DNA from 2 places in the Trichocoleus sp. FACHB-262 genome. Region 1 is predicted to be linked to the other one. Evidence: riboswitches for the same ligand, from Rfam matches in the RefSeq annotation. Region 1 holds a riboswitch; the other holds the start of a gene.
The links. A riboswitch is a leader RNA that binds a small molecule or an ion and turns the genes downstream of it on or off. The one in region 1 is predicted to bind cyclic di-AMP.
Positions count from the first base shown of each region.

Region 2: linked by a shared signal. The riboswitch ahead of ntrB (nitrate ABC transporter permease) and the one ahead of H6F68_RS02885 (universal stress protein) in region 1 are both predicted to bind cyclic di-AMP.

Region 1 is NZ_JACJPK010000017.1:380,780-397,087, forward strand. It holds gene H6F68_RS02850 (ZIP family metal transporter) at 1-334, shown strand, start outside; gene cimA (citramalate synthase) at 339-1,997, opposite strand; gene H6F68_RS02860 (2Fe-2S iron-sulfur cluster-binding protein) at 2,107-2,445, shown strand; gene H6F68_RS02865 (hypothetical protein) at 2,478-2,843, shown strand; partial or broken gene thiO (glycine oxidase ThiO) at 2,880-3,875, shown strand; gene H6F68_RS28820 (thiazole synthase) at 4,113-4,916, shown strand; gene psb34 (photosystem II assembly protein Psb34) at 5,020-5,199, shown strand; gene H6F68_RS02880 (tetratricopeptide repeat protein) at 5,419-7,932, shown strand; gene H6F68_RS02885 (universal stress protein) at 7,961-8,791, opposite strand; cyclic di-AMP (ydaO/yuaA leader) riboswitch at 8,940-9,069, opposite strand; gene H6F68_RS02890 (RNA helicase) at 9,645-12,302, shown strand; gene H6F68_RS02895 (family 10 glycosylhydrolase) at 12,788-15,556, shown strand; gene H6F68_RS02900 (response regulator) at 15,599-16,308, opposite strand, start outside.
Region 2 is NZ_JACJPK010000081.1:10,230-26,537, forward strand. It holds gene H6F68_RS16395 (HAD family hydrolase) at 1-697, opposite strand, end outside; gene H6F68_RS16400 (alpha/beta fold hydrolase) at 1,129-2,310, opposite strand; gene H6F68_RS16405 (hypothetical protein) at 2,736-3,746, shown strand; gene H6F68_RS16410 (STAS domain-containing protein) at 3,816-4,154, opposite strand; gene mraY (phospho-N-acetylmuramoyl-pentapeptide-transferase) at 4,390-5,493, opposite strand; gene H6F68_RS16420 (DUF3134 domain-containing protein) at 5,613-5,849, opposite strand; gene H6F68_RS16425 (PAP/fibrillin family protein) at 6,062-6,652, shown strand; gene H6F68_RS16430 (PD-(D/E)XK nuclease family protein) at 6,655-7,542, shown strand; gene H6F68_RS16435 (HAMP domain-containing sensor histidine kinase) at 7,690-8,922, shown strand; gene H6F68_RS16440 (HAMP domain-containing sensor histidine kinase) at 9,053-10,288, shown strand; gene H6F68_RS16445 (hypothetical protein) at 10,236-10,481, opposite strand; gene H6F68_RS16450 (ABC transporter ATP-binding protein) at 10,501-11,340, opposite strand; gene H6F68_RS16455 (ABC transporter substrate-binding protein) at 11,380-12,804, opposite strand; gene ntrB (nitrate ABC transporter permease) at 12,928-13,779, opposite strand; cyclic di-AMP (ydaO/yuaA leader) riboswitch at 13,870-14,028, opposite strand; gene bchD (magnesium chelatase ATPase subunit D) at 14,443-16,308, shown strand, end outside.

The DNA of each region.
Region 1 (16,308 bases):
CCTCGCTACCGGAATTGGGCTGCAAAATATGCCCGAAGGCTTTGTGGTGGCTCTAGCCCTAGTGGGTGAAAAATATTCGAAGGGGACTGCCCTTCTAGTGGCTCTGATGACTGGTTTAGTTGAACCTGTGGGTGGCGCGATCGGCGCGGGCCTAGTTTCTTTAGCCAAACCGATTTTGCCTTGGGCAATGGCGTTTGCGGCAGGAACCATGCTGTTTGTGATCAGCGATGAAATTATTCCAGAGTCCCATCGCCTCGGTTACGAAAAAGGCGCAACCTTTGGGGTCATCCTCGGCTTCGTTTCCATGATGTTTCTAGATGTCACCTTGGGCTAACTGCTTAGGTAGAAGTGGTTAGGGCTACCTTAGCTTGGTGTTGCAGTAGCAGGCCGTACTCCAAACCTTCCACCACAGCTTGGTAAGACGCTTGCAAAATATTGGTGGAAACGCCCACCGTAGTCCAGCGTTGGTAGCCGTTGCTAGATTCAATCAGCACGCGAGTTTTAGCAGAGGTGCCCGACCCACCATCCAAAATCCGCACCTTGTAGTCGGTGAGATAGAAACTCTCAATTTCTGGGTAGAAGTTAACTAAGGCTTTACGCAGGGCTGTATCCAGTGCAGAAACGGGGCCGTTACCCTCCGCTGCTTCGAGAATGTCTTGGCCATCTACTGCCAATTTCACCGTTGCCAAAGACAAACTCTGCGATGGCTCGGTGTCGGGCATCATGTGGTAGTGAACTTGCCAGCTTTTGAGTTCAAATGGTTGCTGTCGTTGACCCAATGCTTCGCGCATCAGCAACTCAAAGCTGGCTTCTGCCGCCTCAAATTGATAGCCTTCGTGCTCCAGATTTTTCAGGTGTTGCAGAATTTGGCGATAGGTGGGGTCTTGCGGGTCGAGTTCGATACCGAGGCTCCGCGCCTTTGCCAGAATATTGCTCAGACCTGCTTGGTCAGAAATCACAATTCGGCGGTTGTTGCCGACTAGCTCTGGCTGGATGTGCTCGTACGTGATGGGATTGCGTTCCACAGCGCTGACATGCAAGCCCCCTTTATGAGCAAAGGCCGAAAGTCCCACATAAGGAGCATGGTCGTCGGGAGCCAGGTTTACTACTTCACTGACATAACGGCTGAGTTGCGTTAACGTCGTCAGTTTTTCGGGAGGTAGGCAGGAGTAACCCAGCTTCAATTGCAAGTTGGGAATCAAAGAGCAAAGATTGGCATTGCCACAGCGTTCGCCATAGCCGTTGATCGTGCCCTGTACCATCTGCGCCCCTTCCATTACTGCCGCGATCGCATTGGCCACCGCCATCTCTGTATCGTTGTGGGTGTGAATGCCCAAGGGGGGTAAGGGAGCGTGGAAATCCGCGTTTTGAGCGGCTCGACGCTCCCTTAAGCGCTGCTTGACCTCTCGCACAATCTGACTAATTTCGTGCGGCAAGGTTCCGCCGTTGGTGTCACACAAAACTAACCACTCCGCTCCTGCTGCGATCGCGGTTTCTAGCGTTTCCAGTGCGTAGTCGGGGTTATGTTTATAGCCATCAAACCAGTGCTCCGCATCATAAATCACCCGCCGTTCTTGGCTGCGAAGATAGGCGATCGTATCCTGGATCATCGCTAGATTTTCGGCCAGCGTGGTTTTCAGTCCTTCAGTCACATGCAGATCCCAGGATTTTCCGACGATCGTGACCCAATGAGTACCTGCGGCTAGTAAGGGTTGCAACATGGGATCAGTCGCAGCCGTTCTTCCGGGACGGCGAGTAAAGCAAAACGCCACAACTTCTGCCTGAGCCAGTGGTGCTTCTTTGATTTGCCAAAAGAACTGCACATCCTTAGGATTCGCTCCGGGCCAGCCTCCCTCAATAAACGGCACTCCCAGTTGGTCGAGTTGCCGAGCAATGCGGAGTTTATCTTCTAGGGATAGAGATAACCCTTCGCGTTGGGCACCGTCCCGCAGGGTAGTGTCATAAATCCAGAGTTGGGGAGAAGGTTGTGAGGTCATGGAAGCAGCCAAAGCAGAGGAAGGATGGAATAAAGGCGTTTCAAAAAGTGTAAAGAAATTTAAACTTTAAAGCTGTAAGACAATCCGTTGGTTCGCACAGCTTAAAATCATGCCGCAGGTTACAGCTCAAGGAAAAACTTTTATCTGCGATCACGGAGCCAATCTCCGTCAGGTTTTGCTTCAAAATAGCGTTGCTTTGCATAATGGCAACGCCAGCTTCATCAACTGTCATGGTTTAGGGAGCTGTGGTACTTGTGCCGTTGAGGTCGAGGGGGAAGTCTCAGAAGCTAACTGGCGCGATCGCACTCGGCGGTCTTTGCCACCCCATGACACTAACCAAAATCGCCGACTGGCTTGTCAAACCAAAGTGTTAGGGGATGTGCGAGTCACTAAATTCGATGGATTTTGGGGCCAAGGCACTCAACCGCTCTGGACTCCAGAGGGATAGACTGAAGAGAGGTTTGGGGAAGAAAAACACCAATGAATGACTTACTAAAAGCTGTGATTGGACTGATAGTTTTCGCTATCTTGCTGGGAGCATTCATTGCCTTGCGCGCTCGTGACTCGACTCAACAGATTGGCGGGTCAGCAAGTCCTAGCCCCACTGCTTCTCCTGCTACTCAGGTGCGGAGTGTGGGCCAAACCACTCAACGCTCGACCAATCAGCCTGTCACTTCTGCTCCTGCTAGCCAAACTGGTACCGCTGGCACCACAACCACCACAACCACCCAACCCAGTGGCACTTCCGCTACAGGCACCGCCGGATCAAGTGCTGGTGGCGGCAGCACGACAACTGCTCCTAGCGCTGTGGGCGCAGGCAGTAAGCCAGTTCCAGCGCTTTGGTAATCACGACTTAGTAATTGTGACTCAATTTCAGCTTGCATGAATACAACCAGTGACGTTCTCATCATTGGCGGCGGTATCGTCGGCCTTGCGATCGCGATTGAGCTGAAATTGCGAGGAGCTACGGTAACGATTCTCAGCCGTGATTTTAAGCAAGCCGCCGCTCATGCCGCCGCCGGGATGTTAGCGCCTCAAGCCGAAGGCATCCCGCCAGGGCCAATGCTGGAGTTGTGCCTGCGATCGCGCCAACTCTATCCCAATTGGGTTCGTAAGCTGGAGGACCTGACGGGTGCCAACACAGGTTATTGGCCCTGTGGCATTTTGGCTCCTGTCTACGCAGCAGATGATAGAGCAGATCTGAGAGAGGCAGCCGCGATCGCCCGAGCCTCCGGAACCGAAGCTCAATGGCTAGATCAATCTGTGATTCACCAATACCAAGCAGGTTTGGGCTCAGAAGTCGTCGGGGGTTGGTGGTTTCCAGAGGATGCTCAAGTGGATAACCGCGCCCTCACCCAAACGCTATGGATTGCTGCCCAAACTCTCGGCGTGAATATTCAGGATGGCCTCAGCGTCCAAGCAATTCAGCAGCAGCAACGCCAAGTCGTCAGCGTCCAAACTTCGGTGGGAGATTGGCAAGCCAAGCATTATGTCTTAGCCACAGGGGCTTGGTCGAATGAACTGTTGCCAATTCCAGTGCAGCCTCGCAAAGGCCAAATGTTAGCTGTTCAGTCACCCGACTCAGCCGCAGGGTTACCTTTACGACGAGTTTTGTTTGGCTCCGATTTGTATATCGTGCCGCGCCAAGATGGTCGGATTATTATTGGAGCCACCAGTGAGGAGGTTGGTTTTACCCCCAACAACACCCCCGCAGGCGTTCAAGAGTTACTGGCACGAGCAATCCGGCTGTATCCAGCCCTACAAGATTTTGCTTTACAAGAGTTGTGGTGGGGCTTTCGGCCTGCAACTCCAGATGAATTGCCGATTCTAGGGGCGAGTGCTTGCACTAACCTGCTACTCGCTACCGGGCACTACCGCAACGGCATTTTGCTGGCACCGATTACCGCTCAACTGATTGCCGATGCGATCGCCCAACAACCCGATCTACTGTTGGGGCATTTTAGTTGGCAACGGTTTCACCAAGCGAAACCCTCAACTCCCCCTGCTTCGTTGGCAGCTTCCTCAACTCCTACTGCTCTTAGCTCTTCTACCCACGTTCTCCCAAGGTCTAATTCTGTGTTGACTCACGCTGTTCCTGCCTTAGCTCAAGCCGATATCACGACGCTAGATAGCCCCTTAGTGATTGCTGGGCGATCCTTTCGCTCTCGCTTGATGACAGGCACTGGCAAATATCGCAGCATTGCCGACATGCAGCAGAGTGTCGTGGCGAGTGGTTGTGAAATTGTGACGGTGGCGGTGCGACGAGTACAAACCAAAGCCCCAGGCCATGAAGGTTTAGCTGAAGCACTGGACTGGAGCAAAATCTGGATGTTGCCCAACACCGCAGGCTGTAAAACCGCAGAAGAAGCCATCCGAGTTGCCCGTTTAGGCCGAGAAATGGCAAAACTCCTGGGCCAGGAAGACAACAACTTTGTCAAATTGGAAGTGATTCCAGATACCAAGTACCTGCTACCCGACCCCATCGGCACTCTAGAAGCAGCTGAGCAATTGGTTAAAGAAGGGTTTGCCGTGTTGCCCTACATCAATGCTGACCCACTCCTAGCCAAGCGATTAGAAGAAGTAGGATGTGCGACGGTGATGCCTTTGGGTTCGCCGATTGGCTCTGGGCAGGGCATCAAAAATGCTGCCAATATCCAAATCATTATTGAGAATGCCCAAGTGCCTGTCGTCGTAGATGCAGGTTTAGGGGCACCCAGTGAAGCCGCCCAAGCAATGGAAATGGGGGCTTCGGCTTTACTGATTAATACCGCGATCGCCGAAGCGCAGAATCCGGTAGCAATGGCTAGAGCGATGGGCTTAGCAGCAGAGGCAGGTCGTCTAGCTTACCTAGCAGGTCGTATTCCGGTGAAAAGCCACGCTAGCGCTAGCTCACCCCTCACGGGCACCATTACTCAGTAAATCTAAAGTAAATTTGAGCATTTTTTAGTTTCTAACTTAGGAGCGAGAGTATCTTCCTGATTTTTGTTACAGTTAGTTAATACAAAAACTGAGGGTTTTGTTCATGCGTTATACGACCGAGGAAGGTGGACGCTTAAATAACTTCGCTGTTGAGCCGAAGATGTATCAAGCAGAACCACCCACTAAATCCCAACAAAGAAACTCCCTTATCTTGGGAGCTTTAGGAATGGTTTTAGTCGGTGGGCTCGTTTTTGTCGCCTTCTCCGTATCCAACCTAGGCTAGAAAAAATCAGCTTTAAACTTTCAAAATATAAAAATAGGCCAGGTACTGCTTATTTCGAGCAACCTGGCTTTTTGCTATAGGTTTCCGCTGCAGTGAGCTGATCAGCGCGATCGCTTTACATTAAAAGTTCGTCAAAATCAAGCTTTAGTCCTGAATCGAGCTTGAGGAATTTGAAGAGTGTTATACCTCCAGATTTCCTCGCCACGATTAAGGGTATTGTTGGTGCAACTAGCTGATCGCCACTCCCCATTGCTCCGAATGACTGGGCCGAATCAAACCAGTTCACATTTGAATCGGCAAAGTTATCAGCGTTTAAAACGAGCGCTGAGCTTACACTTACGCCGTCAAATTTTTGTAGCGGTCTGCGATGATCTAGCCCTACGAAATCGCTTGGCGGCTCGGCTCCATGCGGAACTCGCGTATCCCGCTGCCTCGGCAAACATGCGTCACCCTGAAGAGGCTGGGCTTGCTTCAGATTATCCCCGACTGGTTACGCTCAACCTCAATCTCAACGATCCTAATCCGATCGCTCAGGTGACTCAGTGGTTAGCTCGTCATCCTTTACCCAAAGGAGCAGGAACAGAGCCACCGACCCCTAGCTTCCAAATCTTGGGGACTGAGCGACTGACGCGACAATCGGCTGCGGTACAGCGGTTGTTTCTCAGTTATTTACAAGGGTGCGATCGCAGCTTACCTACTCTGGAAGCCAGCTTGTTGCTGTGGGTGCCGCATCCTTGGTTTCGAGCCATTCAGCAGTCTGCCCCTGAGTTTTGGGGTTGGCGGACTGGCGTGTTTGAGTTTGTCGGAGAACCCACGCCACTTTCAGTCGTTTCTGAGCAACCCAAGCGCCGTCACTCAGACCAAGTAGCTCTCACTCATCAGCCAACCCCGAAGCGTCCCCAGCCAGCGATCGCCTCTGCTTCTGACGTTGGCCATCATCCAGTTTCACCTGCCAATCAGAAACCCGCAGATGTGCCCATTAGTGCACGGGATTTGTTGGCTGATGAATTGGCCTTTGGAGATTTGGTGGATGACTTAGAAACCACAGCAGCTTCAGCAGGAACAACAGAAAGTACAGGCGATCGCCTGACTGCCAATCCAGCTTCTCCTCCACCGACCTCTTGGAGCGTTCACGTTCCGACTGCTGCCGCGCCAACCAACCAGGTTACAGCCAACAGCCTGCCTGCCCGCTCTGGATTTCACTCAGAATCACCCGCCTTAGAACCGCAGCCTCTGCGTACGGCTGCTACAGAGCCTCAATCCCCATCAATTACCGCTCCAGCAGCGAACTCATCAGAGTTAGACAATACACCTACAGAAGCTCCTCTTCCATCAATTGCGCCGGAACTTGTCAATTTAGTTCTGACAGCGGCAATTCAAGAGATTGGAGGGGCAACAGCGCTACGAGCCAATGCTCCGGTTCCGTCTCTCTCTCGTCTTAGTGCTACCTTGCCTGCCCCTTTAGTGGCTGCTCTGGAGGACTTTCCGCCTTTGCGGATGTTGCGGCATCTAGAGCAGTTACATCAACAACAAACAGAAACTACAGGGTTGGCTGTCACCTATCGCACTCTTGGTAATTTTTATCGCGATCGCATTGAGCAAGGACACAACTCTCCTCAACAGTTGGCGATCGCCATTCAAGCTTATGAGCAAGCTTTAATTCACCTAGAAGAGTCTTCGGCTTTAGTTCCGGATATTCTCAATGACTTGGGCAATCTCTACTGGATGTTGTCCCGGTTTCCGCCCAACCCGAAACAACGGTTGCCTTATTTAGAGCAAGGCATCGCGGCCTATCACCTGGCGCTGACTCATGTAAGTTCTGAGCAGCAACCGCAATCCTACGCCATGATTCAGAATAATTTGGGAGCCGCCTATGGAGATTTAGCTCGCTACCGGGAGCCGATCGAGAACCTACAATGCTCGATCACAGCTTACGAGGAAGCGTTGCGACATCGCAAACCAGACGTAGAACCTTTGAAGTATGCTTCCACCCAAAATAACCTGGGTACGGCTTACTGGCACTTGGCACAACACCATCAACCTGCCTTACATCTGAAGCAAGCCATCGTTGCTTACACCGAGTCACTCAGCTTCTACAACCCAGAGCAGGAGCCGTTGCATTACGCCATGATCCAAAACAATTTGGGCACGGCTTATTGGAATTTAGCCCAGCATGAGCAACCGGAAGAGTTTCTCAATTTGGCGATTAGTTGCTACCGCATCGCCTTAATTTACCGCACCGTAGAAGTTAATCCTGCTGCCTATGCAGCGACTCAAAACAATTTGGGCACCGCTTATTGGCACCTGGCTAGCCGTTCCAAAGAACAACCAGAAGCCCAACAACAAGCTTTACGGTCCGCGATCGCAGCCTACGAAGCAGCTTTAGCCATTCTTGAACAAATAAACCAAACGCCTAATGGTGCTGGCGCTAAACTGACCTTTGACGTGTTCGCAACTCACAACAACCTAGGTTTAGCCCACTACCAAGTAGCGACCGATCAGGCGGGCGCTATTCCGGTGCCTGCTAAGTCTGCTCATTTAGAAGCGTCTCTGCGTCACCATCTGCAAGCATTACAAGGATGGCAGCACCAACCTGATTTTCACCAAACAGCGCTAGGCTATGTCCTGCAAACGGTACGGGCTTTTTACAGCGAGTGTGGTCTGCAAGGCCAGAACTTAGCGCTATCTCTACTACCAGGTCATTTATTACCTGAAATTTTGCCACGGCTCTAAGGACAACTGCTCTAGGCCCAAGCGGGAGTTAGGCATCAAAGTAGCGATCGGGATGGAGAGAAGAGGGTACGCCCAAGACGGGACAAGGGCTATTAGCGCTCAAGGTTCGGACAATGGAGTTCTTGGGAGAGTCACAACCCAACCACAACAGCACTGCCGATTCTGCTTTAGCCACACTCCGCAATTCCTGAGCGACTTGCCCAAATCGTAGGTGCGTTTTCAGGGAACCACGCCACTCGTTAGCTAGACAGCGGGCTTGCCACAAAATTCGGTCTGCCTGCTCAAATTGGTCTACTTGGCACAGGGGGTAATTGCCAAATGGTAGCCCAGCATCTTCTAGGGTCGGTTCAGCTAGAGTTGCGATCGCGCCTTCCCGCTCCGAAGTGGCACTAGAGGTTGCGCTAGAGGCCGCACTATAAGTATCAGGTGCCACCAGTGCCTTAGATAGCTGCGCTTGACGCTGAGAAGATTTCTTGCCAGTTCTGACTGGGCGAAAATCGGTTGTAGTGGGAATGCTATCTAGACAGTCAGTGGGATTGATGACATAGACCACCTGCACCGTCACTTGGCGACGAGTCGCTAAACGAGTCTGGTGAGCAATCCACAGGGTCAAATCCAAAGCGGTCTGGCTCTTCGGGGAGCTATTGTAGCCCACCACCAAATTAATTTCGGCATCAGCTCCAGACGCTGCTTCTGGACGGTTAGCCTGGAGGTGCCGTTTAGTAGCCCGCCGAGCCTGACCTGGTAAATGCAGTTTACCGGAAGAGCGATCGCCCTTGGGCCGCTGAGGCAACAGCAGAATTTGCTCGATTAAGTCAGTTGAACCCAGTGCGCCCTGTAGCCGCACCAACATTGGCATAATATTCACGATAAAAACCTCTCCAGACTACTTGTTTCGAGAGGTGGGCCAGGAAACAGACATCATTAACTCTGAGAGAAATCTCTTAGGGGAATCTGATATCTGCTAGGAGACCGCAATGACCGTTGCTATCAAAAGCCTGCGTCCTAGGTACTCCTCCCACTGCCGACGGAGTTAGCTGACGGGCTAAGACTGGAAGGTGTCTCTCTCAAATTAATCTTTGAGATTAGCCCCAAAAATCGGTTCCTCCGTTCCAGATGAAACAGCATTCAAGTTTTCACCTTGATGCCTATTAATCCGGATTAGGCTACCCACTGAATGTTTTAATGAACGCCTTTTTGATGTAAGAAATGCCATCAAAAGACGGTTCTATTTCAGGGCAAAGATTGTGCTCAGATGTGATTTAAATAACGTTAAGAAATCCTTCACCAACACGGTTGTATGAGGAATTCCTTATCCGAGGTTGATTGAACCCTTCATCCTTGAGACAATATAGCTCACGTTAAACCGCATGGTCATCTACCTAAAAGCAGTAGCCAAGTTTACGATCAATCAGATATTTGCCGCTGTATCCTCGGTTGCTATTCGCCAGAAATGTATGTATGAAGTGGCGATCGCGGTCTGATTTGCCCTAGATTAAGCTGAAGAATAGTCAAGCTTTAATCACAATCAATTATTAAGATTCTTGAATGCAATAACCGACTTGGCTCAACCTCCTCGTAAGGTGACGAGGTCGATCTTAGCAAACAGCTTTAGTAGCTGCGGTTTACAATTGAAAAGATGAATTGTAGGCCAATTTCTCGCGAAATTTTGCCTCTTGAGTATAGATCTCAACCTGATTGGAACTTAGTGCGTGAACGTTTCCTCTACTCTGCCAGAACTAAATTTACGAGAGCTGTTTCCCTTTGAATTAGATGCGTTTCAGTATCAAGCGATCGCGGCTCTGAATGCAGGGCGATCGGTCGTAGTCTGTGCGCCAACGGGGTCAGGCAAAACGTTAATTGGCGAGTATGCCATCTATCGCGCTCTGGCTCAGGGGCGACGAGTGTTCTACACGACTCCGCTCAAAGCGTTATCCAATCAGAAGTTACGGGATTTTCGCGATCGCTTTGGCCCTGAGCAAGTTGGGCTGCTGACAGGGGATGTATCGATCAACCGAGAAGCACCCATTTTGGTCATGACGACCGAAATCTTCCGAAACATGCTTTACGGCACCCCGATCGGTGAAGTTGGCACCTCAATGGTTGGTGTAGAAGCGGTGGTTTTAGATGAATGCCACTACATGAACGATCGCCAACGGGGCACCGTCTGGGAAGAATCGATTATTTACTGCCCACCGGATGTGCAGCTAGTCGCGCTGTCAGCCACTGTTGCCAACAGCGATCAGCTCACGGATTGGATTGGTCGAGTTCACGGCCCCACAGAGCTGATCTATTCAGATTTCCGCCCTGTTCCTTTACGCTTTCACTTCTGTAACCCCAAAGGCTTATTTCCTCTCCTCAGCCAAGATCAAAAAAAGATCAACGCCCGCCTCAAACCTAAAGGAGGCCGAGGCCAACGCAAGCGGGAAGACGAGCCTGGGCTGGCTTATGTGGTCAGCCAGTTGCAGCAACGGGATATGCTTCCAGCTATCTATTTCATCTTTAGCCGTCGTAATTGCGATCGCGCCATTACCCAAGTTGAGCATTTATCCTTGGTCAACGAGGCGGAAGCGGCAAAGCTGAAACACCTGATTGATGAGTTTTTGATGCGACACCCTGACGCTGGGCGGGCTGGGCAGATTGAGCCGCTCTACCGGGGTATTGCCGCCCACCACGCTGGAATTTTGCCTGCCTGGAAAGGCTTAGTTGAAGAACTCTTTCAGCAAGGGCTGATCAAGGTGGTCTTTGCCACCGAAACCTTGGCCGCTGGCATCAACATGCCTGCCCGGACCACAGTGGTTTCTAGCCTCTCCAAGCGCACCGATTTGGGACATCGCCTCCTCAATCCCTCAGAATTTCTCCAGATGTCGGGTCGAGCGGGCCGACGAGGAATGGATGAGTTAGGGCATGTCGTCACGGTGCAAACTCCCTTTGAGGGGGCCAAAGAAGCCGCATACTTAGCCACAGTCGGAGCTGATCCGTTGATCAGCCAATTTACTCCCAGCTATGGCATGGTCCTAAACTTGCTGCAAACTCACACCTTAGAAGAAGCGCAAGAGCTGGTTGAGCGCAGTTTTGGGCAATATCTCGCCACGCTGTCTTTGCGGCCCCAACAACAGGCGATCGCTGATCTGACTAAAGAGCTTGAGCAACTTCAAGCCCAGCTTGAGCTGGTTGATCCACAACTATTTTCTAGTTACGAAAAGCTGCAAGAGCGCCTGAAAGAAGAACGCCGCCTCCTGAAAATTTTGCAGCACCAAGCCCAAGAGATGCAGTCGGGTGACATTGCTGTAGCGCTCTCATTTGCGATCGCGGGCACCGTACTGGGGCTGAAGGGAGAGAACGTCCCTACCGCCGAGCCAATCCCAGCGGCTCTGGTAATGAAAACTCCAGGTTCGGGCCAATTTCCTTATCTGGTTTGCTTGGGTCAAGATAATCGCTGGTATGTCGTAGCGGTAGGAGATGTCGTCAGCTTGCGAGCGGAGATTCCTCGTATTAAGGCGGTAGACAGCCTCATCCCTCCCGCTGACATGCCGCTGAAACCAGGACAATGCCGCAAAGGCAGCGAAGAAACAGGAGCGATCGCCCGGCAAATTCCTCCTGTGCCTTCGCTCCTCGAAACTGCCCCAGAAGTCCAAGCCCAACTCGAACGGCTGCAAGCGGTGCAAACCCAACTAGAGGCACATCCCCTACATCAATGGGGCAATTCTGCCACGCTCTTAAAGCGGCAGCGCCGAGTCCAGAATTTGCAGGAAGATATTGCTCAACGCCAAGCCAAGTTAGAGCAGCTATCCCACCAGCATTGGGAAGAGTTTGTTCACTTGATTGAGATTTTGCAGACGTTTGGCGGCTTAGATGGCTTAACTCCGACTGTTCTGGGTCAAGCAGCAGCAGCCATTCGCGGCGATAACGAGTTATGGCTGGGCATCTCCCTGATGTCAGGAGAACTCGATGATCTGGACCCGCACCATTTGGCTGCCGCTTGTGCTGCTTTGGTCACAGAGGTCTCGCGTCCTGACAGTTGGACTCGCTACCAAGCTTCCTCGGCAGTTGAAGAAGCGCTGGGTGGCTTACGGGGCTTACGACGGCAGTTATTCCAGGTGCAACGACGGCATCAAGTGGCTTTACCCGTTTGGCTAGAAGACGAGCTAATTGCTTTAGTCGAGCAGTGGGCTTTGGGAGTGGAATGGGCAGAACTGGGAGAAAACACCAGTTTGGACGAAGGAGACGTAGTACGGATTTTGCGGCGGACTTTAGATTTCCTTTCGCAAATTCCCCATGTCCCACATCTGCCAAATTCGCTGCGCCAGAATGCCTACCGAGCTATCCAGTTAATCGATCGCTTCCCAGTCAATGAGGCGGTTGAGTAGGAGATACTGCAACCCTGAGTGTTTGATATCGGTCAATGAGGCGGTTGAGTTAGGAGATGCTGCAACCCTGAGTGTTTGATATCGAGGTCTAGTTGAGCGTGCCACGGTTTGCACTCAGGAACTAGCAAGGGTAGGATAAACAGCGGGGTAAAGCTCTACACAGAATTTAATCGGGCAGGGGTGCAGAGATCGTTGAGCTTTTGGGCCTATTTAGGGAACCCTTCAAATTGAAATAAGTCTTAAAGTCTTACTCCTAGAAAGCTCCAGTTTCTCCCTGGCAATAGCTGCGGGAAGGTGCCTGTGGCTGCGATATCCGCTTTAGGAGCTGGTTTTTTCGCATGCGTGGTTTTCATAGCAATCTGTAACAGAAGCTGTGGCCTTGGTTCCAGCGATCGCTTCGCTCTCAGTCAGTTATTTTGGATGTTGCCGATCTAGTGATGCATCAAAGGCGCTCAACTCGTTCAACTCGTTTACTTTTGAATCTGATGAGCAAGAGTCGGCTAGCGACTAGTGTTTGTTTAGGCTTGTTGCTGCAATGTCTCGTGTTGCTCTCCCCAGCAGTTGCCGAACGGGTATCTCTAGGAGTGGCACGCAGCTCAGATAATGCGGCTGACTGGGAAAGTATTACCACTCGGCTGCAAGCCGCTAAAGTCGGTTATCGGGTAATTGATTTCCAACAAGTACAGCGAGCCGCTGACCTCAACGGCATCAGCGTGCTATTTCTACCCAATGTGGAAACAGTTACAGAAGCGCAAGCGATCGCCTTAGAAGAGTGGATGAGTCGAGGCGGACGGGTGGTCGTTAGTGGCCCGGTCGGTCGGTTGTCGCCTTTAGGAGTCCGCCAAGCTTTGCGATCGCTCTTGGGGGCTTACTGGGCCTACCCTCTTTCAGAACCCACGGGTTTGCAAACCATCACGAGGCAACCCCAGTCTTGGGCACGCAAAGGCCAAGCGGCCAGTGGCCTCTGGGGAGGTGTGATTATGCCCTCTAGCCTCAGCAGCCAAACGATTGCGACTTGGAAAAGTGCTACAGGCGTTAATCCTGCTGTCACTGCCACTGGAGCGCCCAGTGACAACCCACCGGCAATCGTGACCACGGAGCGATCCACTTTCTTTGGTTGGAATTGGGGTCGGCGTTCCTCGGGCTCTGCTGAGTTTGATGGCACTTGGCTCCGGGCCGCTTTGAGCCGCTATGGTGAGGTGCCAGTTGTTACAGTTCCTATCGCAGCAGCGCCACCGCCCGCGACTTCAACTAACAGCACAGCCCCAAAACCCACGGTAGGTACCAGCACCCTCAGCCTTCCTCTCAGCTCTACACCGCCAACCGGTTCCACAGCGTTGCGTCAGGCACCTACCCAGTCTGGCAACGACCCTGCCGAGCAGGTAGCGCCTCCAGGCATAGAAGTTGAGCCTGGGGCACTCCCCATCGCCACGCTCGAAGCGATCGCAATGCGCCAAGAGCTAGAGAATTTGATCGGCAGAGTGGCAAGCGCTCTCCTCACTGCCAATGCCGCTAACAGCTCTGCTCAGACAGCTAGCTCAATCTCCACACCCAATAACACAACTGCATCCAGTTTAGTTGCCAGCAGCAAGGAGTTTGTCGCCGCTACGCCTACTGAAACGTCAGCCACGGCTGCTTTCTCTGACCCGGTTCAAGTTGTAGCCACGGCTCGCCAAGGGCTGCAAAAATTTTCTCAATTAGTAGCACAAGGAGATTACCGCAAAGCTCGTAGCCAGTGGATTCAAACTCGACGATTCCTTTGGGATAACTATCCGACTGAACGGTTACGGGCTCAACCGGAAATTCGTGCTATATGGCTGGACCGAGGCACCATTGTCCGAGCGGGCTCCGAGCAAGGACTCGCAGCTTTATTCGATCGCTTGGCAGCATCGGGCATTAACACAGTTTTCTTTGAAACCGTTAATGCAGGCTATACCATTTATCCCAGCCAAGTGGCACCACAACAGAACCCGCTCACCCGTGGCTGGGACCCGCTAGCCGCTGCCGTCAAGCTGGCTCATGCTAGAGGCATGGAGCTCCACGCCTGGGTTTGGGCCTTTGCTGCTGGCAACGAGCGCCACAACTTGCTGCTAAATCTTCCTAAGGATTACCCAGGGCCAGTCATTTCAGCCCATCCAGACTGGGCCAACTACGACAACCGGGGTCGCATCATCCCAGCGGGCCAAGAGAAACCATTTCTTGATCCAGCTAATCCTGAAGTACGGCGTTATTTGCAGCAACTTCTCAACGAGATTGCCAGCCGCTATCAAGTTGATGGCATTCAGTTAGACTACATTCGCTATCCTTTCCAAGATCCAGCGGCTGGTCGCACTTACGGTTATGGCAAAGCCGCTCGTCAGCAATTTCAGCAATTTGCCGGCGTTGACCCCCTCAAAATCTCTCCTAGCGATCGCAACCTGTGGCAGCGCTGGACTAGCTTCCGCACCCAACAAATCGACAGCTTTGTAGCCGAAACCTCACAGCAATTACGTCGAGCAAAACCTAATTTGGTCATGTCAGTCGCGGTGTTTCCCCTACCGCAGCACGAACGCATCCAGAAGCTGCAACAGCATTGGGAAACTTGGGCAGAGCGGGGAGATATTGATTTGGTCGTGCCGATGGCGTATGCAATGGATACCAATCGGTTCCAACGCCTAGTCCAGCCTTACCTAACTTCCAGCAAGCTCAATTCCACCTTGATCATGCCAGGAATCCGGCTGTTGAACCTGCCCGAAGCGGTGGCGATCGATCAGATTCAGGCGCTACGAGACTTGCCCTCTGGAGGTTATGCTCTATTTGCGGCTGAGAATTTCAACGATCGCTTGCAAACCATCTTTCAAAAAACTCAAGGACCCATTCAACGAACCCCCAAAGAGCCTGTCCCTTATCGTCAACCTTTTGCGGCGGCAGCGGTACGTTACACAGCTCTGCAACGTGAGTGGAATTTCCTTCAAGGGCAAAAGCAACTTTGGATGCGGGAACCTGCTTTAAGCCGTTGGCAAAATCAATCAAAAGCCTTAGACCAAGCGCTCCAAGCCCTAGCCGAACGTCCCGGACGCGATCGCTTAAAAACTGCCAAACGAGAATTGACTAACTTCCGGGCTCAATTTAGCAGTTGGATGAATCTATACGCCTTAGAGCATCGTTACCAAGTAGACGCTTGGGAGCACCGCCTAGACACCATCGACACCCTATTAAACTACGGCGATCGCGTGACGCTCAACTCAACACCCAACCGCTCTGCTAATAGGTAAACCCATTACTCCCAGGATTGACTGAGGAGCAAAAGCTTGGTTTCAACTGAGGGGCAAGGCGATCGCAAACTTCGTTCCTTGACCGGGTTCAGAGGTGAAACTCAAATGGCCTGCGTGTTTTTCTTCCACAATTTGCCGAGCGATCGACAACCCTAAGCCTGTACCTTTACCCACGGCTTTGGTCGTGAAGAATGTCTGAAAAGCTCTTGGCTGCAACTCTGGCGGCATCCCCACTCCGTTGTCAGAAATATAAACAACAATCTGCTGATTAACTAAAACGGTTTGAATCAAGATCTGAGGTGTAGCGGGCAGCGCTTCCTCCAAAGCATCAATTGCATTAGCCAGAATGTTCATAAACACTTGGTTGAGTAGCCCTAAATAACATTCCACCGGAGGTAACTCCCCATAGTGCTTAACCACCTCAATGGCAGGACGGTGATGCTCCTTACCCGCTACTCGCACACTCCCAGCCTTCAACCGGTGGCGCAAAATCGTTAAGGTGCTCTCTAAGCCATCATGTAAATCAGCTCGCATTTTCACGGTGGCATCCGAGCGAGAAAAAGTTCTCAAAGAAATTGAGATGTCTTTAATTCTCTCTGTACTCAACTTCATAGAATGGAGCAGCTTTGGCAAATCCTCTAATGCAAACTCAACGTCAATATCGCCTAAGGTTTGCTTCAACTGCAAAGCCGCTTCAGGACAAGCCTGCTGATAAAACTCAATAACCTTCGTGATCTCAGTGACATACTCAA
Region 2 (16,308 bases), on a different contig from region 1:
AAGTCAAGGCGAGCGTAGGAATTTCTAACGCTTGGCCAGCCAAAACATCGGCCTCGGTATCTCCAATCATCCAGGATGACTGAGCCAAGTCACCACGCAACCCTTGCTCCAGCGCAGCGTTGACTAAAAGCTGAGTTTTGTAGTCAGCGTAGTTTTGGTAAGCCGCTTGGTCGTTATCAGCGCCATAAATACCGCTAAACAAATCTGCCAAACCATATTCTTGCAAGATCTGAGTCGCTTGCTGTTGGCATCGTAGCGTCACTAAAACCAGCCTGATACCTTTTGTATGCAGTAGTTTGAGCGCCCAGCGCACTCCTGGCTGCAACCGATCCTTCTGAAGCAGGGTCGGCTGATTTACGATTTGGCCAACTCGCTGTAAAAACACATCAATTTGTGATTGCTGAACGAGTCCAGAGCGCATTGCGATCTCTACATCTGGCACTCGATCTTGTTTCATCTGCCAGAACTGTTCTTTACTTAGCAGCTGAATGGGTAAGGTAATTCCTTGAACTTGGTAAGTCGCTTGAGTGTCGGCGAGTCCTAGTTGGTAGGTGCTGTAGTAGCGCTCTGAAACATCAATGATGGGACCGTCAAAGTCGCAAAATACTGTCAGCCCTGATGAAGATGGAACGGAAAGCCCTGTTTGACTCCGATATAACTCGTAGAGATGCAAACTTGCGGGTACAACACCTGTCATAAAGGTTACCTGAGGGCTACAAGCCGATACACTTCTTCACTTTAGTTGATTAAAACATAAGTTGTCATGCCTTTTAGGCTGCTTCTGCTATCAAAAAATTTTATACATCGAATAACAAGACAACGAAAGGTTAGCAAAATTAACCTTCGTCTATTTTTGTTGATACGCGCAATTATTTTGTAGCCTACTATACCTTTTGTCAATGAGCTGAGTTTGCAATTTAGGGCGATCGCGTTTTTTACCAGCTCAGGTACAGCTTTTCGACCTTAAGCACCTTGTTATCTACTAAATAATTCAGACACCTCTAGCTAAAACTGTAAGCTCAATCAACAAAACTTCCTCAGCTATTTAGCCAAGGAAGTATGCCATCAAAATAGAGTTAGTCGAGTAGGCGCTGTGTGGCCCTGTGTAGTTACGCAGATTAATCTAGTCTATTGAACAGCGGGTACGAGAGGCAGATCAGCCGCTTGTTCTAGATTACTCATATTATCTAAGTTCACCTTACCCTGCGTCAGGAAACGGAATGTCTCCTGGTAAAGACTTTGCCAGAAACGATTACTCATATTCTGGCTTACCTCAGTGGGGTCCACCATTGGGTGAGGCACTAAGTCTTGCGCTGGGTATAAGTAAGAGTAATGCCCTTGGTGATTACCACCGATTTCCTGAAAGAAAGTTTGATTCGTCTTCACATCAGCCGCATCCTCGTTCTCAGTCAGCACTAAGAAGGTAGGAATATTTTGTAAGGTACGAGTTTGCTTGGGGTTCAGGACAAAGGAGCTACCAAAGCGATCGGCTGCCGTTAGCGCTCCCACGGGGAATTGCAGATTAGGGTCCCAACCTAGTTCTTTGATATCCAGCGGACCTGCCATATTTACATATTGCCGATGTTCTTCTCCATCAACTTTGAGGAGAGGGGCATAAGCCACAACGCGATCGATGCGATCGGGACGAGTCGCAGCAAGACCTAGAGCGACAGCACCCCCAACTGACAAACCCACCGTATAAACTGGGCCTGGGAGCGCATCCAATTCAGCCAATCGAGCTTTTGCTTCGCTCAGGTAATCGAGGTGAGAGGAGATAAAGTAGCGCTCAAAGTCAGGATCATCTGGCCGAGTAATAGCTTGCATAATATCTAGCAGGCGAGGCTCAATGGCTAGCAACCTTGCTAGTAAAGCGATACGTTGGGTCGCGCTGGGGCGGCGATCGCTGGGGTTAGCCGATAGATTAGCAAAATAGTTTTGTAAAACGGGGTCTTGCTGAACTTTCCGGCGTAAAGGTTCGGCAAGCTCAGGCTTGAGATCAACTTGGGGCCAATATTTGTTGGGCAGCGCAAAGGCATGACCGGCTAGGGTTGCTTGATAAACATTGAACCTATTCTGGAATAAGTATTCAGCCAAGCGCCACATTTGATGGGGTTTTGCACTGAAACCATGAAACATCAGGATAGTGCCATGAACAGTTTGCCCAGGTTCGTGAAAGAGGTAGTAGGGGTAGGCACCCGAACGACGATCTGGGTTGGCATCAATAGTGGCAACGTAAGCGGCGATCGCTTGCTTCGTTTGGGCTAGTTGTTCAGCAGTGGGGGTGGTACTGGTCTGCAAAGAGGGAGGCATAAGGGTGATCCTAGAGGGTAGAACAGGGGCATTGACTAAGCCTCAACTAAGGCTCAAACATAGACCTTTACACCGAGACAAAAGCTTGAATGGTCAGGATAGCGTTGTTGAATACCACATGACTCAATAGAGTCATTCCGCATCTAATATTCTTTATAAAAAACTTTTCCTGTGACTGGGGCGATCTAGTTAGGCATCTAGTTAGACGATCGATCTAGGCGATTTATGGGGCAATCTTATGGAGCCATTTATAGGGCAATTTATAGGGGCGATCGCGGCTTCTGTTACAAATTCTTCTACTTGCAAATTCTCCCACCCACTTTTAAACCCAAGCACTAGAATCGATCTACTGACGTGCTGCTCGCATGTAGCACTGTTTCTATTCAGGCAAGCTTGAAACTTGGCTCTGTCAGAGCCCCCTCTTTATGAAACGGTCAATTCAATGCCCATCGTGTCTGACACCCCTGGGTACTCTCAACTATGACAGCATTCCTCAGTTGAGATGCACCTCCTGCCAACGCAAATATGGTGTGGTTTACGGCAAGCTCTCTCAACGGAGTTCTATGCGAGAGGTGCTGCTTTACCTCACCGCTAAGCTGCCTAGGTTCTATAAACGGCACTATGAATTCCGCATTATTACGCCAAGCAGAAGTCTTCAAGTCTTGAAGTTTTCCGTTCCAGGAGCAGAGGATGGGATTCCGGTGCGTCGGGGCGATATGATTTCGCTGCTCTATACCACCCAAGGCTATGTCTTGAAAAAGTTAATCGCAATTACCAACCATACGACAGGGAGCGATTATCTTTTACCTTCACCTGTGCCTAGCCCTGGTTATTTAGTGGCCACTCGTGGCACCGTCTCCGCCACTGTGTTTTTGTCTTTGCTGTTGACTGGGGCCAATATCTTCCTGCTATCAATGCTGAGTGCAGCTAGTCTTTTACTCTACGCGAAGCTTGCTCATACGGCTCAGCTAACAAGTCCTCCGCTGCAAATGAATGTGCAGGAAGAGTCACGCTTACTCGCCGACCAGAAACTCCTTACTCAGAAATACAGCTTAGAGCAGCGTTTGGGCGAACTAAAGCATGAGTCTGCTGCTAACCAGGCGCTGATCAGCCAACTGGACTCGCTCAAGCGTAAAATGTTGCAGTTTGATGACAAGCTTTATGCCAACCGGATTCGTCGCACCACAAGTGCCGTGGGCATCTTGAGTAAGCAGATGAGTAATAACCAGCGGCTGGTTAGTGAGTACTCACGCATGATCAAGATGATTGAGATTGAAGTGGAGACGGCGCAAATTGCTGACCAGCTCCCCGATGCCGAGAACTTTACTAAAACGATTTTGCGTAAGTTAGCAGAACTGAAGCACGTCGAAGAATACAACCAAAACTTAAGATTTCAGCTAGAAGCCAATGAAGAAGTTAGACGGATGCAAGCTTAAGCTGTGACTGACTCAGTTGAGTCACGCCATAAGCCACAACCAACTGCGTGAGGCAAATGCACCCTAAATTTAGGGCAATGTCGTTTCAAAGGCAGCTTGATTATCAAAAATCGGAAAAACTTTGTCGAGCTGAGTCAGCTCAAAAATGATGCGGACCGAAGGTGAAATTGAGCAGAGAACTAGCTGACGGCCCAAACGCTGGGCAAAGCTAAGCGCTCCAACCAGCACCATTAGTCCAGAACTGTCTAGAGAATCTACTTGAGCCATGTCCACTAATATGTCCTGTGCAGGGGTCGAAGCAACTTTATGCTTCAACTGGTTCTGCAAATCAGTGGCATTGACTCCATTGAGATGACCAGAAACTTGAAAAACTTCAAATTGGGGGCGGGAAGGTGCGTATTGCATCATAAACCCTAAGTGCAGGGGGAAATTGCTTAGATGCTCCCAACCATAAACGCTATGGGCTTTGGAGTGGCTAGATCCAACCAGCAGTTTACTTAATCTTTAGGTTACTGGCTCGAATGGTTTAACTCCTCTTCGTACTATCTCTCACTCGTTTTAAGGAATCGAGCTGGCACTAAAAAAATTCGAACCCCTGGCAAGAAGTCCGAACTTTTAGATTTAATCCAGTTTTAGGAGACGCTTAAACAAAGAGGTGAAGCAGTAGACACACTAGAACCAAACATCCCCCTGTTAGGTAAAATCGTGACACAATTTGGTTTTCTGACCAACCGGAAAGCTCTAGATGGTGATGTAGAGGGGCCATTTTGAAGAGGCGCTTGCCGACTCCATCAGGGCCTTTAGTCGCCTTGAAATAGCTGACTTGCGCGATTACTGATAGGGTTTCCGCTAGGAAGAGGCCTCCGAGAATTAGCAGTGCCCACAGAGTATTGGTGATTAGAGCGATCGCAGCTAAGGCTCCCCCTAACGCCAAGGAACCCGTGTCTCCCATGAAGACGCGAGCGGGGTTCCGGTTATGCATTAAGAAGCCGAGACAGCCACCACTGAGGCAACCACAAAACAACATTAATTCGGGATGAGTCGGCGCGACCAAAGCACCTAACCCTAAGAGAGCGATCGCTCCAGTGCCGCCTGCCAGGCCATCAAGACCATCGGTGAGGTTGGTAGCATTACTTTCCGACACCAACACAAACCAAGCCAAGGGCCAGAATAGCAATCCTAAAGGCAGTGCCAGTCCAAAGGGAAGAGCCACCGTGGTAATGCTTTCACCTTGAGTCAGCATCAGCCAAAGACAGAACAGCCCGCCAAACATGACTTGCAGGGCGAGCTTCATTCGGGGCGAGATGCCTTTATTGGACTTGCGGCGTAATACTTGCCAGTCGTCTAGCCAACCGATGAAACCGTAGCCGAGCGTCAGGGCTGAGACTGCTACTACATTGGCATTAAATCCAGACCAGAGCAGCGCGATCGCTACCGCCGCAGGCACAAAGAAAATGCCACCCATCGTTGGGGTACCTGCTTTCTTTAAGTGGCCTTGGGGTCCGTCTTCTCGAATAAATTGCCCGGTTTTCAGCGCCCGGAGCAAGGGTACAGCCCAGTAACCTAATGCGGCGGTTACTAGGCCACAAATCCACAACGGCAAAGTCAACGAAAGCCCTTGCCAGAGGGGACGGTTGGCAAACCAATCTAGCGCTGAGGCGGCAAAGCTCAGTCCTGTCCACAGCGCTAGCAGCAGCATCGTCCCAGTCAGCTTGATGGATCGGTCAGAAAATAGTTTTGCGTCCACTGGATTGTCATCTCACTTCACACCACACATGCCAAAGATTTCGAGCTGATCTTTGGAAATTCAGGACAAAATTTTACCCATTTGGGCGATTGCCAAACTTAGAGCGATACCAACTCGCTCTATTCATCGAGATCGAGGGCATCGTCGTCATCGTCATCGGTGTCATAGGTGCCATCATCGACCGCCATAAGTTCGGCGATTTCCTCCTCATTATCGGAGTAGTCGAAATCTTGACTATCGCGAGCCAACAGACGACCATTTGCCTCCAGCCAGTCTAAAATTGAAGACTCTTGCTGTAATGGAATGATGGGAGCGCGTTCGCTGCGAGCGTGCTGCCGCAAAGAAGGGTTGTACATGCTAAGGTTCGGCCTAGAGTAGCTACTTTTTTATTCTGACGAACGGAGATGCCCAGAGTCTACCACCGAGTGGTGAATTTCGTGAAGACATCTCTAGCGGATATTTGGGTTGAAGTCAAGAAAGGCCTCAAAAGATTTGTAAAGTTGCTCTAACACTTATCAAGTTGCTGTAACACGATCAAGATCAGACCAGCTAGTAGAGGTCAGCTCCGATGTTAGGCAAGGCAGAATTATTAGAAGCGATCGCAGGGAAGAATCGAGGTTTGCTCGCCACAGAGCGTGATCAACTGGCTATATTAGCAGCGATCGCTCAATTGGAAGACCGCAATCCTACCCCACGACCGACGGAAGCCAGTGATCTTTTAGACGGCAATTGGCGTTTACTCTACACAACTAGTCGAGGTCTACTCAATATTGATCAATTTCCTTTGCTGAAGTTGGGGCAGATCTACCAATACATTCGGGCTAGCGAAGCCAAGATCTATAACTTAGCAGAAGTGCATGGCTTGCCCTACTTAGAAGGGTTGGTCAGTGTTGCGGCCCGCTTCCAAGCAGTTTCAGAGCGACGAGTCGAGGTAAAGTTTGAGCGCTCTGTGTTGGGTTTGCAGCGGCTGCTCGGCTATCAGTGGCCATCTCAATTTGTGCAACGGCTGGAGTCTGGAGAAAAATTCTTCGCGGTCGACTTTAGTATTGCCGACCGAGATCAGCAAGGCTGGCTAGATATTACTTATCTCGATGCCGACTTACGCATTGGGCGGGGCAATGAAGGAAGCGTTTTCGTCTTGACCAAAGTGCGAGAGTAATCATGCAGAGCCATTGGGACACTAACTTAGACATTGCCAATAATGTTGCGGTTAACGGGGCGATCGCCGACAGCGCCGAGCCTAAGTTGCGGCTGTCTCAGGGGCAATTGAACCTGCTAGAGAGTTGTCCCCGGAAGTTTCAACATATTTATCTAGAGCAACTCGGCTCACCCTCCACCCCAGAACAACAAGCCCATCAGGCATGGGGCAGCCGCTTCCACTTATTAATGCAGCAGCGGGAACTGGGATTACCCATCGACGCCCTCATGGCAGAAGATGCTCAGATGCAGCACTGTGTCAGTACCTTGCTAGCCGCAGTTCCAGAAATTGTCGGGCTGGCTACTCCTTCAGATACTACTTGGCGACAAAGCGAGCACCGTCGGACTTGCAGTGTACAAGGCTATCCAATCACGGTGATTTATGACTTGGTCATGTTGGAGAAGCAACAAGCCAGAATTCTAGACTGGAAAACTTACCCTCGTCCGCCGCAGCAAAATTGGCTCGCGCACAATTGGCAAACTCGTCTATATCCATTTGTGCTGGCAGAAACTAGTGCCTATTTACCAGAACAAATTTCTTTGACTTACTGGTTCGTGCAAGCTCAGGATGACCCAACGAAGGCTCCGTTACCTCAAAGCCTCACCTTCCCCTACAGTTCCACCTGGCATGAGCAGACACGGCAAGAGTTGACGCAACTGCTACAGCAACTTACAGACTGGCTTGAACAATATCAGCAGGGTGAACCGTTTCCCCAAGTGAACGTAGCCATAGAACGCTGTGACGATTGCCAGTTTTCGGGCCGCTGTCAGCGTCACTCTAGTGATCCAGAAGCTCCTGCGGTGACAGATTGGTTAGTAAACCTCGATCGCATTGATGAAGTGATGCTCTGAAGCGACAAATATCAACAATATCGCCGCCATGCAGCAATACTGCACTCCCACTCCGGTTTCTACGACTAGCGGAATAGATGGGTAATCGTTAGACTGGCTTCATACCAGAGAGAGAAGATTTTTCTACCACTCCTCCGGATTCTTACGATGAAAGATTTTGGGCGAATCCTGGTTGAGAAGACTGAGGCCATAGTTGAGCAGTGGGTAGAAGCAGTGCATCAAGATCAGCACATTGAAAGTGCAGATGATCTCTCTCCGACAGCGATTCGCAATCATATTCCTCACGTCTTGGCCGCAATGGCTACTGTACTTTGTGAATCTCAGGACAGTAATGTGCAGGAGCTAGTAGCTGCCAGTCTTAATCATGGGATTTGGCGGGCGGAGCAAGGATTTGACCCCAGAGAAATTGCGCGGGAATATCGCCTGTTGCGCTCAGAAATTTTCACAGCATTACAGACTGAGTTACTACAGGCAGAGCCAGCCGCCATCATTCGAGCGTTTCGGCTGATTGACGTGGTGGTGGATGAGGCGATCGCTCAATGCTTCAAGAGTTATGTAGAAGAACGACTCCGAGAACTGGACCAACTGCAAAGCCAGCTTGCCCTCACCAATCAAGAGTTAACCCGTTTAGTCCGCACCAGCCAAGAGAATCTTTCTTTATTAGCCCACGAACTCAAAACGCCACTCAATTCCATCATTGGCTACTCAGAACTCTTTTTGCGTCAGCAGCAGCGGCAACAATTTGAAGTAAAAGATAACTTTCCGAGTATCGAGAATATTGAGCGGGTGCTACGGCATGGCCGCGGCCTATTGCGCTTGATCAATAATGTTTTAGAGCTGTCGCGTTACGAAGCAGGCAACATGCAGCTTCAGCTGACTGAAATTGATGTGCGCTTAGTCGTCAATAGTGTGATGGAAATGCTAGAACCCGTAGCGCTAGCTAAAGGACTGACCCTAGACATTGATTACGATGCGGCTCCTGCCAAGATCGCAACCGATCCTCTCCGTTTGCAGCAGGTCATTACCAACCTGATTAGTAACGCGATTCGTTATACCGATACAGGGACAGTCCATGTCCAGTGTCACAGCTTACCCGATCAACGCTGGTCGATCGCGATCGCTGATACAGGGCTAGGCATTAGTTCTGAAGACCAAGTACGAGTCTTTGATCCTTACTTTCGAGTCAACGATCATTCCCCCTCGGTATTGCCCGAGAGTACTGGCCTAGGCTTAGCGATCGTGGCGCGATTGGTGCAGTTGTTGCAGGGTCAAATTCAACTGGTGTCGGAGTTGCATGTAGGCTCTACCTTCACCGTCGTTTTTCCGCAACATATTTCAGCCGCCAATCCGTCTATCGGCCTTACCAGCTTGGTCAGGTAAGCTTTAATGCTGAAGAGGTAGCCAATCAAAGGCAGCAAAATTCTTTCCCTCGTACGAGGCGAGAGTCAAGGCGGGCTGGTTAAGCTACTTCTAATCAGCAGGCGATCGCAGCCAAACGGCAAGCAGCAATATGGTGGACTTTGGGCAACTACTGACCGACAAGATAGAGATCATTGAGCAAAATTGGGTGAGTGCTGTACGGCAGGATAGCCAAATCGAAATTGCTCAGGAGCTGACTTACAAAGCCCTGCGCAATAGCTTCCCCAAAGTTTTGCAGGCAATGGCTAGCATTTTGTCGAATGATGGAGAAGGAGACCTACAAAAGCTAGTCGAAAGCAGTTTAGAACATGGCATCGTTCGTGCCGAGCAAGGATTTGACCCAGCCGAAATCGCCCGTGAGTACCGTCTACTACGCACCGTAATCTTTGAAACTTTAGAGCCAGGATTGCTGCAAAGCTCCCCCAAAGAACTACTGCGAGCTGTGCGCTTGATTGACACGGTAATTGATGAAGCGATCGCTCGTTGTTTTAAGAGCTATACCCACGGACGGCTGAAAGAACTAGAGCAGCTACAGACGCAACTGAAACTCACCAATCAAGAGTTAACTCGTTTAGTGCGGGCCAGCAAAGAGAATTTGTCGCACCTAGCCCATGAACTCAAGACTCCGTTAACTTCCATCATTGGCTACTCGGATCTATTTTTGCGTAAACACCGACAGCCCGAAGAAGATAAAGATAACTATCAAGAGTTGGAGCACATTGAGCGCATTCTCCGCAGCGGTCGGCAGTTGCTCCACTTGATTAACGATGCTTTAGAAATTTCTCGGTACGATGCTGGCAGGATGAAGCTGCACCTAGCACCGATTCAAATACGAGGGATTATTCAGCAGACTATAGAAATTGTTGAACCTTTAGCCCGCAGCAAAGAGTTGCAGTTGGTAGTTGACTGCGATCGCGCTCCTGAAGAAGTCGTTACTGACGCTTTACGCTTGCAGCAGGTGTTGATGAATCTGCTTAGTAACGCCATTCGCTACACCGAAACAGGCTCGATTCATATCACCTGTGAAACCCAACCTAACCAAACTTGGGCGATCGCGATTAGCGATACAGGAGTTGGGATTGAGCCTGACAATCAAACTCAGGTTTTTGATCCCTATTTTCGAGTCATGCCCAATAACCAGTCCTATCTGTCGAATAGTACAGGCTTAGGACTGGCGATCGTGGCGCGATTAGTTAAACTGCTGCAAGGTGAGGTCGAGTTGGCCTCTCAAGTGGGAGTTGGCTCCACCTTCACGGTGACTTTGCCGCTAGAGGTTAAACCTGCTGAAGGGATGCTGCCCCAGGAATTGTCTCTCCACAGCGAGTAAGTGGCTGGACTATCCAGGCAGAGGTGAGGTCTTCGAGGACTTCGTGGTGATGGGTCAGCGCTAGTTCATCGGTCATTAGGACTTGTAGCGTGGGTAGATAAGCGCCTTGCTCCGAGATTTGATGACCATAGCCCACCAATTTGCCCAACTGCCCAGTCATTTGATGTCGTACGGAATCGCCAATCGTAAACATAGCTAATTCAACTCCTGCTCTAATCTTGAGTGAAGTAGTGATCGAGGAAGTTCAACACATAATTCCGGAGGTCAAAATACTCGCGAGAGTTACGCATTGCAGCGCGATCGCGGGGATGAGGAAAGGGGACCTCTAAAATTTCACCAATCTTGGCCGCAGGGCCATTGGTCATCATGACGATGCGATCGGACATATAAAGCGCCTCATCGACATCGTGGGTAATCATCATTACGGCCTGCCGTTGGTTCTCCCAAATATCCAGCACTTGCCGTTGCAACTTGCCTCGCGTCAAGGCATCCAGCGCCCCAAACGGTTCATCCATCAGCAGCATCTTGGGCCGAATCGCGAGCGCCCGCGCAATCCCGACTCGTTGCTTCATCCCACCCGAAATTTCGTCTGGATATTTGTCGGCGGCAGCAGTAAGATTCACCATCGCCAAATGTTCATTGACGATCTGCTGTTTCTCACGAGCAGGGACGCGCTTTAGCACCTCATCTACTGCTAAGCGAATGTTTTCCCGGACTGTCAGCCACGGCAACAAAGAGTAGTGTTGGAATACCATCATCCGCTCGGCTCCTGGCTTGCGGATTTCTCTGCCTTCTAGCCTAACAGACCCACCACTGGCCGTTTCTAAACCCGCAACAATCTTCAACAAGGTTGATTTACCGCAACCCGAGTGACCAATGACAGAGATGAATTCATTTTCACCAATGGTCAAGTCAATACCATCTAAAACGACAGACTCGCCCCCACCCGCTGTGGGATAAGCTTTGACCAAGTTCTCAATTACCAAGAAACCACCCGGATGAGTTGGGGTGCGACTATCAGACTCAGCAAACTGGCTAGTGGATTTGACCATGATTAACTCCGAAGCGGCTACGAGGTAAGGAACAAAACCTTAAGAGAGGAAAAATCGTTGGGGTGCGTTAGCGCGAATAGCAAAACTGTTGAGATAACCCACGGGATCGCTGGGGTCAAATCCCTTCTTATCAATAAATACTTCCGGTGACTCGACTTTGTAATCTTCTTGGGGAGAGGCGATCCCCATTTCAGCAGCAATCTCACGATATAAATCAGCTCGCCAACCTTGGGTGGCCAGTTCTTCGGCGTTCTTAGGAAATTCTTTGATTTGTCCCCAACGCGCTGCCTGTGTCATCAGCCAAATACTACGCGATCGCCACGGGAAGGTAGAGTGTTCGTTGGGTTGCTTGGGGATGTTGTCAGGGATATCAAAGAAAATCGTGGTATCGAGTGAACGATCAATCCGCTCTTTGCCATCAAAGCCGCCGTAGTTATACTCCCCAATGATTGCAGGACGGGTGAATTTGGGTTTCGCTCCCGTAAACGATCGCTCGGAAATGAGTTGAGCAACTTCAGCCCGATTTTCCGGTTTGCTGCAATACTGGCAAGCCTCAATCATGGCTTTGACTAAAGATCTGTAGGTTTTGGGATTTTCGTTGATGAACGATTCCATCACACCCAACAAGCGATCGGGATGTCCCAACCAGATCTCCTTTCCCTGAGCAAAGGTAAATCCAACGCCCTCCTTTCCTTTACCCAAGGGGCTAATGGCACGGCTATTCCACGGCTCCGCCACCATGTAGGCTTGCATAGCTCCAATCCGCACATTGCTCACCATTTGCGGTGGTGGAATAATGATGACGCGAAATTCCTTTAGCGGGTCTATTCCTGCGGCAGCGGCCAGATAGCGGACAAAGTATTCATAAATGGCAGAACTGAGCACCACTGCCCAAACCCGCTGCTCGGAGGGTTGATTCTCAAAATAGTTTCTGAAGTCACGGCCAAAGGCTTCTAGGTCACCGTTGTAGTCTCGCCAGGGCCGAATGCCTGCATCCCACATTTTGCGATTCATGGTCATGGCGTTTCCGTGGCGATGAATCGTCATCGCGGCACAAAGCGGCGCATGTCTGGCTCCCTCAGCGCCAATCCGGGCGTTAGTTACGGCTCCAGAAACCACGGGAGCGGCATCGGTACGGCCAAATATGATGCCATCGCGAGAAGTTGCCCAACTGGCTTCTCGGTTGAGTTTTACGTTGAGACCATACTTCCGGAAAAAGCCTTTTTTCCAGGCGATCGCAAACGGCGCGCAGTCATTCACGGGCACATAGCCCACCGTGAGATTAGGCTTCTCTAACTCTTCTGGTCTGACTACCTGTTTGATAGCTAAAGCTTCTTCGGTTAAACCTTTGGCACTGCGATCGCCACTAACGGCACAGGAGGCAAGAGTTGTGCCTATCGCAGCAGATCCCATCCCCTTAAGAAAATCTCGTCGGGTCCATTGATGCTCAAATGTATCGCTCATAGTCGAAAAAGTGTTTAGCGATTAGGTCAGAGGCTATTTGATGACTGCTGTTCACTACTCAAATCGCCCCCTAGCCCCCAATTCTGGGGAAAATGGTTAAGTGCTTGGGGAATTGGCGCAGGCTTAGAAATTAGTGCCCTGTTTAGTGCGATGGGTGACCAGTTGTTCTACCTTGTTAACGGCGTAGTCGAGCAGCAATCCTGTGACACCAATGACCAAAATCGCGAGGAAGACTGAATTCAAGTTCAAGCGGTTCCACTCATCCCAGACAAAAAAGCCAATCCCCACGCCACCTGTTAGCATCTCCACAGCCACAATCACTAACCAAGCAATCCCCAAACTGATCCGTAGGCCAGTAAAAATATAGGGTAGACTGGCAGGCCAAATGATTTTAGTAATCCGCCGCCAACGAGGCATTTCTAGGACTCGTGCCACATCAATGTAGTCTTGAGACACACTAGAAACACCCAGTGCCGTATTAATAATGGTCGGCCATAAAGAGGTAATAAAAATTACGAAAATAGCAGAAGGATCAGCCAAGTTAAAGATAGCTAAGGCGATCGGTAACCAAGCCAGTGGCGAAACAGGTTTGAAGATTTGAATCACCGGATTGAGCGCCATCATCGCTGGCTTAGACATTCCTACTAAAAAGCCAACGGGGATCGCTACGATCGCTGACAAGAAAAACCCTAAAATCACTCGGCGTAGGCTAGCCAGCAGTAACCAACCAATGCCCAGGTCACCTGGACCGCGCCGATAAAATGGATGCAGAATGTAATCCAAATTAGCGACTAAAGCTTCTGGCGGTGTCGGCATTAAGTCAGGATTAAAGATGGCTGCCAACCACCACAGCAAGATAATGCCTAAAAAGCCGAGCGCGGGGAGTAGAACTGTATCTCGAATTAAAAGTGGTTTAGCTCGTTGCCAAGCTACCTGTCCTGCAACCGCGATTGCAGCAAGATTGAGCTGAAGCATGAATTTATCTCAGAGTCGAGGCAGGTACAAGTAAGTCGTCGCTATACCAACCAAGGACACTGACAAGATCAGATTAAAAAATGCTGATCTTCAGTCTCCTCCCAATGCCGACGGAGTTAGCTGACGGGCTAGGACTGAGAGATGTCCCCCCTGGCTGCTTTTTAGAAATAAAGCTTGCTCAAGATAAGCCCCAAATTTTGGTTCCTCCGCTCCAGTTCTTAACTCTAAAGCTTCCGGCTTTAAATAAAGCGATCGCACTTTTAGACGCTGGATTAGGCTAACTTACTTATTGAATTCCCAGCAGTCTATCACTAGTTTTTGCGATCGGCAATCATTCTTGAGATGGAAGCAAAAAATTGTTACTAAATCATTGACTTCCAGGGCTAAGAGCGACTTTCAGGACTCAGTTAGAGGTTAATTAAGATAGTAGTAAAAGCTACAGTCAACTAAATATAAAACTAATTTTTCTACAATTAAGAACGAGTAATTCTATTAAGAATTAACCCCCTAACTCTAGGTTTAGTAATTCCTACCACGCTTTTTATTTATAGTAATTTGAGAGCATTTAGACAAAATTTCCGTCGAGGATCAAGAGCGATCGCGTGAGTTCTGGCCCCGGTTCCTTGTTATGCTGAAACACTGGACTCGCTATTGATCGAAACCATGCCTGCGCTGACTAACCCGTCGATTACTGCTTTTCCTCTCGCCGCTGTTGTGGGCCAAGAAGCCATCAAGATGGCGTTGTTACTAGCTGCCATTGACCCTGGCTTGGGTGGCGTAGTGATTGCAGGTCGTCGCGGCACCGCCAAGTCAGTTATGGCGCGGGCAATTCACGCCCTGTTACCCCCCATTGAAATCGTCAAAGGCTCCGCTTGCAACTGCGACCCCAACAATCCCCGCGAGTGGGATGACCAACTGCTGCTTGAAGCCGCCAATGGTCAAATGCCTGTAATTGGGGGTCAGCCGCTCCCCTTCACCGAAGTCGTTCCTTCACCCTTTATCCAGATTCCGCTAGGTGTGACTGAAGACCGCTTGCTCGGTTCGGTTGATGTCAGCCAGTCAATCAAGCGTGGGGAAACCGTTTTTCAGCCCGGATTGTTGGCCGAAGCGCATCGTGGCGTGATGTATGTCGATGAAATTAATCTCCTAGATGACCAAATTGCCAATCTCCTGTTAGGCACCCTGACCGAAGGACGCAACCAAGTGGAGCGGGAAGGCATTAGTTTCCAGCACCCTTGCAAGCCGTTGCTGATTGCCACCTACAACCCCGAAGAAGGTTCGCTACGAGAGCACTTGCTGGATAGAATTGCGATCGCCCTCTCTGCGGATGCCGTTTTAGGGATTGATGAGCGGGTGCAAGCGGTAGACCAAGCTACTCAGTACGCTAACTCTCCCCAATCTTTCTTAGAGCAGTACGATGAAGATTTAGACGGCCTCAAAACTCAAATTGTCTTGGCTCGCGAGTGGCTAAAAGATATCCAAATTCAGCCAGAACAAATTGCCTACCTCGTCAATGAAGCGCTACGGGGCGGGGTGCAAGGCCACCGAGCAGAACTGTTTGCCGTGCGAGTCGCCAAGGCTCATGCAGCATTAGAAGGTCGAGCCAGCGTCAATGCCGAGGATTTGCGGCGAGCTGTAGAACTGGTGATTGTGCCCCGATCCACAGTCGTTCAAACCCCGCCCGAAGAGCCACCTGCGCCCCCACCGCCCCCACCCCAGCAAAATCAAGACGAACCGCAGGAAGAATCTGAGCAAGACCAGGACGAGCAGGAAGAAAAAGACGAGCAGCACGAACCAGAGCAAGAGCAAGAACCGCCCAATGTCCCGGAAGAGTTTATCTTTGACCCCGAAGGCGTGATTCTTGATCCCTCAGTGCTGTACTTTGCCCAGATGGCGGCTAATCGGCAGGGTAAGTCAGGCGCTCGGACAATTATCTTCTCGGAAGATCGGGGCCGCTACATCAAGCCGATGTTGCCGAGAGGCCAAGTGCGACGGATTGCAGTAGATGCCACGCTACGCGCTGCCGCCCCTTACCAGAAAGCCCGTCGTCAACGTCAACCCGACCGTCGGGTAATTGTGGAGCAACCCGATATTCGGGCTAAGCGCTTAGCTCGGAAGGCTGGAGCCTTAGTTGTGTTCGTCGTGGATGCCTCTGGATCGATGGCGCTGAACCGCATGCAGTCGGCTAAAGGTGCTGTCTTGCAATTATTGACCGAAGCCTACCAAAACCGTGATCAAATTGCCCTGATCCCCTTCCGAGGCGAACAGGCAGAAGTGCTCCTACCTCCTACTCGCTCGATCGCCGCTGCCCGCAAACGGCTCGATCGCATGCCTTGCGGGGGCGGTTCTCCTTTAGCGCATGGTTTAACCCAAGCAGTCCGAGTCGGCATGAATGCCCAACAGTCGGGAGATATTGGCCAAGTGGTGATTGTGGCAATTACGGATGGTCGCGGCAATGTATCGCTAGCGCGATCGCTGGGTGAACCGATTCAAGAGGGCGAGAAGCCCGATATTAAAGGAGAATTGCTA